Regions from separate parts of the Cellulomonas algicola genome, predicted to be linked through region 3. Evidence: riboswitches for the same ligand, from Rfam matches in the RefSeq annotation. Region 3 holds a riboswitch; each other region holds the start of a gene.

Region 1 (2,193 bases), on a different contig from region 3:
GGGTGAGCACGTAGACCGTCGCGGCGACGAGCACGACGCCCTGCACGACGGGGATGTCCTGCGAGGCGACCGACGTCGCGGTGAGGCGCCCGAGCCCGGCCCGGGAGAACACGGTCTCGGTCACGACCGCGCCGGACAGCAGCCCTCCGACGACCAGACCCGTCGCGGTGAGCGCGGGCAGGGCCGCGTTGCGCAGCGCGTGCCGCAGGTGCACGCGCACCCGGCCCGCGCCCTTGGCGACCGCGGTGTCGACGTACGGCTCGCGCAGCGTGTGCAGGAGGCTGCGCGACAACAGCTGCGCGATGATCGCAGACGTCGGCAGCGCGAGCGTCACGGCGGGCAGCACGATCGACGCGGCCCCCTGGTTGCCGAGCGCGGGGAAGATCGGCAGCTGGAACGAGAACCACTGCACGAGCGTCAGGCCGAACCAGAACGACGGGATCGCGACACCGAGCGGCGGCAGCGACAGCAGGAACCCCGCGAGCGCGCGGTTGCGCGTCGCGGTCGCGACGACCGCGAGCGTCCCGCCGCCGACGACCGCGAGCAGCAGCGCGGCCCCCGCGATCGCGGCGGTGGGCGGGATCGCCTGGGCGAGGAGCGTCGTGACCGGCTGCTTGCTCACGACGGACGTGCCGAGGTCGCCGCGCACCGCGTCGAGCAGCTGCGTCAGGTACTGCACGGGCAGCGGCTGGTCGAGCCCGTACTCGGCGCGCAGCGCGTCGAGCTGCTCGGGGGTCACGTCGGACGAGTCGCCGCCGTACATGATCGACACGGGGTCGCCGGGGAGCGCGTAGAGCACGACGAAGGACACGGTGTACGCCGCCCACAGCACGAGCACGGCGAGGCCGAGCCGGCGGGCGAGGTACCGCGTCACGGCGTCACCGCCGGGGCGTGCGGTGCGGGCGTCATGGGTGCTCCTTCGGTGCGCGGGACGGTGCGCGCGTCGGTCGTCCGTGCTTGCACGACGGGGGTGCCGTGCCGGGTCATCACCTGGAGCACCCCGCCACGTCCGGAGGGTTGCTGCCCGACCAGCCAGGGCTTGTCGTCGGGTCTCGTGACCGGCCCGGAACGTAGGAACGCGGCCGGGGGCGGTCAACGGTCCGGCGTGCGTGTCCCACGATCCGGACACGGCGTCTCACGTGCGTCCCGCCGCCTGAGACGACCCCGCGCGGGCGTTGACTGCCGGCTGTCCTGCGTCGACCCTGCGCGCAGCCACGCACCGACCGAGGAGCCGCCCATGAGCATCGACGTCCGCGACACCGCTCGCCTCGCTCACGAGCGGTACGCCGCGCCGCTCGCCGTCGACCTGCGCACGTCGCCGGTCGTCGAGCAGCAGCTCGCGCACCGCTCCGTCCGCCGCTACCTGCCCGACGAGGTCGACGACGCGACGATCCGGACGCTCGTCGCCGCCGCGCAGTCCGCCGCCACCAGCTCGAACCTCCAGCTCTGGAGCGTCGTCGCCGTCCGCGACGCCGCGACCCGAGCGCGCCTCGCCGAGCTCGCCGGTGGGCAGGCGCACGTCGTGCAGGCGCCCGTCCTGCTCGTCTGGCTGGTCGACCTCGCCCGCGCACACGCCGTCGCGGCCCGGCACGAGGCACCCACCGCGGGCGCCGAGTACCTCGAGACGGCCGTCGTCGGCTTCGTCGACGCCGCGCTCGCCGCGCAGAACGCGACGCTCGCCGCCGAGTCGCTCGGGCTCGGCACCGTCTACATCGGGGCGCTGCGCAACCACCCGGCCGAGGTGTCCGCGCTGCTCCGGCTCCCGGCGCACGCGTTCCCGGCCTTCGGGCTCGTCGTCGGGCACCCGGACCCCGCCGAGGGCACGCGCGTCAAGCCGCGGCTCCCGCAGTCGGCCGTGCTGCACCACGAGGTCTACGACGAGATCGCGCACGAAGCGGTCGAGGACTACGAGCGGCGCATCGGTGCGTTCTACGCCGACGAAGGCCTCGCGCACTCCTGGGTCGAGCGGCTGCTCGCCCGGCTGTCCGGCCCGCACGCGCTCAACGGCCGCGACCGGCTGCGCGAGCACCTGCACGACCGCGGCTTCCCGCTGCGCTGAGCCGCCCGCCCGTTCGTGCGCCCGGCCACGCCGACCCCGCTGACCCGTCCTGCCGACCGCCACCCCCAGGAGCCCCTCATGACCCGATCCACCGCCCCCGCCGAGGACCTCTCTCTCGAGGCCGCGGGCGCGCT
Region 2 (2,193 bases), on a different contig from region 3:
CGACCAGGCGGGCGCGGAGCGCCTCCTCGTGCGCGAGCAGCGCGCCGGCGGGCAGGGCGGCGAGCCGGTCGCACGCCTCCGCGAGCGCGATCGCGCCGATGACGTTGGGCGACCCGGCCTCGTGCCGCGCGGGGGCGGGCTGCCAGACGGTCCGGTCGGCGCGCACGTCGCGCACGGCGCCGCCACCGGCCAGGTAGGGCGTGCCGGTGTCGAGCCAGTCGCGGCGACCGACGAGCGCGCCCGCGCCGAAGGGCGCGTACGTCTTGTGGCCGGAGAACGCGACGTAGTCGGCGCCGGTGCGGGCGAGCGAGAAGCCGCGGTGCGGGACGAGCTGCGCGCCGTCGACGGCGACGCGGGTGCCCTCGGCGTGCGCGAGCGCCACGACCTCCTCGATCGGCAGCGACTCGCCCGTCACGTTGGACGCGCCCGTGATCGTCAGGATCGCGTAGGGCTGGGTCGCGAGCTCGGTGCGCAACGCGTCGAGGGTCTCGGCGACGGTCCGGCCGATCGGGAGGATCGTCGTGGTGTTGCCGTGCCGCTGCGACGACTGCACCCACGGCAGCAGGTTGGCGTGGTGCTCGACGTCGAGGACGAGGACCTTGCCACCGGCGGGGACGACACCCGCGAGCAGGTTGAGCGAGTCGGTCGTGTTGCGCGTGATGATCGCGACGTCGTCGGGGCGCGCGTCGACGAACCGCGCGATGCTCTGCCGGGACGACTCGTAGAGGGCCGTGGACACCTGCGACAGGTACCCGGCGCCGCGGTGCACCGACGCGTACAGCGGCAGGACCTCGGTGACGCGGGCGGCGACGGACTCGAGCGCGGGGGCGCTCGCGGCGTAGTCGAGGTTGGCGTAGACCCGCTGGGTGCCGTCGACGAGCGGGACGGTCGTGTCGCCGCCGACGACGGGCAGCAGGGCGGGGACGGGCTCGCGGGTCGACACCGGGGCGTCGACCTCGGCACAGGACGTGGTCTCGGCGATGACGGACATGGTGCTCCTCACGGGTCCGTGGGACCCGGCACCGACGGCCGGCCCCGCGCTTGCCGTCCGCCGGGCGGCGGTCGGCCTGGTCGTCACCCGGGGCACCCCACCGCGGAGGAGGGTTGCCGGCCAGCGAGCCGGGGCTTCGCGCTGGCGCTCATGACCTGACGACGAGGGTTCCGTCGGCGCCCGTGATGTGTCAACGGGACACGTCGGCCGTCTCGGATGACGGGACAGCGTGTCCACTCCTTGGCGCGTCGGCCGCCGGCGCGCGTAGCATCGCGCCAACCATCCAGAGCGGCCGAGAGATCTGGCTCGACGACGCCGCAGCAACCCCCCGGTCCGCCGGGCGAGGGTGCTACCGCCAGGACCGATGGAGGATCGCGATGCCGTACGCCGGTGACCTGACCCCGCAGCAGGCGTGGGACCTGCTCGCGTCCGACGAGCGCGCCCTGCTCGTCGACGTGCGCACCGACGCCGAGTGGCGGCTGATCGGCGTGCCCGACGCCACCGAGATCGGCGGCCGTGCGGCGCTCGTCGAGTGGACGACCCCGCACGGCCTCAACCCCCGGTTCGTCGACGAGCTCGCCGAGGCGGGCCTGACGCCCGGCGACGAGCGGCCCGTCGTCTTCCTGTGCCGCTCCGGGGTCCGCTCGGTCGCCGCCGCGCAGGCCGCGACCGCCGCCGGGTTCGGCCCCGCGTACAACGTGCTGCGCGGGTTCGAGGGCGACGTCGGCCCCGACGGTCAGCGCGGGCACGTCGGGTGGCGCGCCGAGGGACTGCCCTGGACGACGCTGTGACCGCCGACCGCGTGCCGGGCCGCGTGCCCGGTCCCGGCGACTGGGACGACCGCTCCGTCGACCGCTCGACGCTGCGGCCCGACACGCTCGCCGTCCGCGGCGGGCTCGTGCGGTCCGAGTTCCAGGAGATGTCCGAGGGCCTCTTCCTCACCCAGGGGTACGTGTACGACTCCGCCGCGCAAGCCGAGTCCGCGTTCGCGGGCGACGTCGACCGGTTCCTCTACTCGCGCTACTCCAACCCGACGGTCTCGACGTTCGAGGAGCGCCTGCGCCTGCTCGACGGCGCCGAGGCCGCATACGCGACCGCGACCGGCATGTCCGCCGTCTTCACCGCCCTGGCCGCGCTCGTCCAGCAGGGCTCGCGCATCGTGTCCGCCCGCGCGCTCTTCGGGTCGAGCGTCGTGATCTTCG
Region 3 (2,193 bases):
GTGCCGGGGGTCGTCGCGGTGGGGGCCGTGACGGGTACGGCGCTGCGGCCGGTGCGGGCCCCGCCGTCCAGACCTGCTCCTTCGAGCAGGTCGAGCGCGGCGTGGTGCTGGTTGAACGTGTAGAGGTGGACGCCCGGGGCGCCGCCGTCGAGCACGCCCTGGACGAGGTCGACGCCGGCGCGGATGCCGCGACGGTGCCGCTCGAGGTCGTCGTCCGCGGACCCGAGCAGGTCGAGCAGGTCGCGCGGGACGGGCACACCCGTGAGGTCCTGCACGCGGAGCAGCCGTGCGGGGTCCGTGCTGGGGATGATGCCCGGGATGATCGGGATGGTGACGCCCGCGTCGTGCGCCTCGGCGACGAGCCCGAGGTACGACTCGGCGTCGAAGAAGACCTGCGTGATCGCGAAGTCCGCGCCGGCCTCCTGCTTGGCCAGCAGCGACGCGACGTCCTGCGCGCGGGTCCCGCCGGTCGCCGCGTTGCCCCGGGGGAACGCCGCGACGGCCACCGAGAGCGGCCGGACGCGGGCGCGGACCGCCTGCGACGGGCTGCCCGCGCACCGGCGGGACTCGATCTCGCGCAGCAGCTCCACGAGCTCGCTCGCGGTGTTCACGCCGTCCGGGTGCGGCTGCCAGTCGTCCTGCCCCGCGGGCGGGTCGCCGCGCAGCGCCAGGAAGGAGCGCGCACCTTCGTCGAGGAACTCCTCGACGATGGCCGTGATCTCGTCGCGCGACGTGCCGACGCACGTGAGGTGCGCGATCGGGTTGAGCGACGTCTCGCGCAGGAGCCGGCTGACGAGCGCACGGGTCGTGACGCGCGTGCGGCCCGAGGCGCCGTACGTGACCGACACGAAGTCGGGGTGCGCCTCGCCGAGCCGCTGGATCGTCTCCCAGAGCCGCGGGGCGGCGTCGGGGTTGCGCGGCGGGAACAGCTCGAACGACACGGTCGGCCGGTCGATCGCGGCGAGCGGGCGGTCGGGGACCACGTGCGGGCCGGTCGTCCGACGCGATCCGGCGTCGGCGACGGTGCCGGTCGCGTCGACTGTGCCGGGGGCCGCGTCCACGACGGGGGCGCTCACCGGACGACCGGTGTCGGTCGGCCCGCGCGGGGGTCGCGGGGGCACGCGGGGTGCTGCGGCATCGTTCACTCCATCGACCCTGGCGGAAGCACCCACACCCTCGCCAGGAGGGGGGTTGCTGCGGCGTCGTCGAGCCAGGTCTCTCGGCCGCTCTGGATGGTTGTCGAGATGCTAGACCGCCGACCACATGGTGGGCAACGTTGCTCGACCGGTGAGACACCGACGTCCGCCCGCGACGTGGTCCGTCGCGCGGGTTGCGTGGCCGCCGCGAGCCGTCGCCCGTCGATGATGATGATCGATCCCGCGCGGTGCCGGACGGTTGCCCGACGAGGGGCTGAGGAGGGCGGGGCGGAGGGGCGTCCGGTCCGTCCTCGGATCAGCGGCGGCGGCGCGGGGTCAGGTGACCGGGCCGGAGCCGGCTGCGCTGCGTCGGGACGTCGAACCAGGAGGTCGGCGAACCCGCCACGACACCGAGCAGACCGTCCTGGACGGCGGCCAGCACCTCGGCGTCGACGTCCGACGGCGTGGACATCGCGGCGGCAGCCGCACGCACGGCGTCGAGCCGCCCGTCGGGGTCCGTCGTGTCCGTCATGCCGGGCATCCTAACCTCCGCCCGAAAGTGGGTCGGAGGCGCGTGCCGAGGCGTCACTCGACGGGAGCAGCAGCCTCACGCGGGCGCCGCGCCGAGCGGTCGTCGGTGGCCGCTGGGATGCGTCGGCTGCGATGGTCCGCGGCCGCCGGGATGCGTCCGCCGCGCTGGTAGGCGGGCGTTCTCCGCACGGTGAACACCGTGGCCGACGCAGCGCGGACGCGTCACGCCACCGCTACCGCGACCGACGGGCACGTCGCGAGGTGGTCGTCGACCAGCCCGCACGCCTGCATCGCGGCGTAGGCGGTCGTGGGTCCGACGAACCGGAAGCCGAGCGACTTGAGCTCGCGCGCGAGCGCGCGGGACTCCGCGGTCACGGCCGGCACGTCCGTCCAGGTCGCGGGCCGGACGTGGTCGGCCCGGTCGGGGGCGTGGGACCACAGGACCTCGTCGAGCGTGCGTCCCTGCGCGTGCAGGTCCCGCAGCGCACGGGCGTTGGCGATCGTCGCCTCGATCTTCGCGCGGTTC

What was found. A riboswitch is a leader RNA that binds a small molecule or an ion and turns the genes downstream of it on or off. The one in region 3 is predicted to bind S-adenosylmethionine.
Region 1: it holds a riboswitch for S-adenosylmethionine, as region 3 does, so the genes downstream of both, KOV94_RS14565 (ABC transporter permease) here and KOV94_RS12575 (methylenetetrahydrofolate reductase) in region 3, are expected to answer to the same signal.
Region 2: it holds a riboswitch for S-adenosylmethionine, as region 3 does, so the genes downstream of both, KOV94_RS01645 (rhodanese-like domain-containing protein) here and KOV94_RS12575 (methylenetetrahydrofolate reductase) in region 3, are expected to answer to the same signal.

Annotation. Positions count from the first base shown of each region.
Region 1 is NZ_JAHKSJ010000017.1:268,274-270,466, forward strand. Features, by position in the region: gene KOV94_RS14565 (ABC transporter permease) at 1-874, opposite strand, end outside; SAM riboswitch class IV at 949-1,060, opposite strand; gene KOV94_RS14570 (NADPH-dependent oxidoreductase) at 1,238-2,059, shown strand; gene KOV94_RS14575 (rhodanese-like domain-containing protein) at 2,138-2,193, shown strand, end outside.
Region 2 is NZ_JAHKSJ010000002.1:356,549-358,741, reverse strand. Features, by position in the region: gene KOV94_RS01650 (aminotransferase class V-fold PLP-dependent enzyme) at 1-991, opposite strand, end outside; SAM riboswitch class IV at 1,033-1,147, opposite strand; SAM riboswitch class I at 1,268-1,362, shown strand; gene KOV94_RS01645 (rhodanese-like domain-containing protein) at 1,369-1,782, shown strand; gene KOV94_RS01640 (O-succinylhomoserine sulfhydrylase) at 1,806-2,193, shown strand, end outside.
Region 3 is NZ_JAHKSJ010000015.1:106,111-108,303, forward strand. Features, by position in the region: gene KOV94_RS12575 (methylenetetrahydrofolate reductase) at 1-1,076, opposite strand, end outside; SAM riboswitch class I at 1,144-1,239, opposite strand; gene KOV94_RS12580 (hypothetical protein) at 1,453-1,668, opposite strand; gene KOV94_RS12585 (DNA-3-methyladenine glycosylase I) at 1,890-2,193, opposite strand, start outside.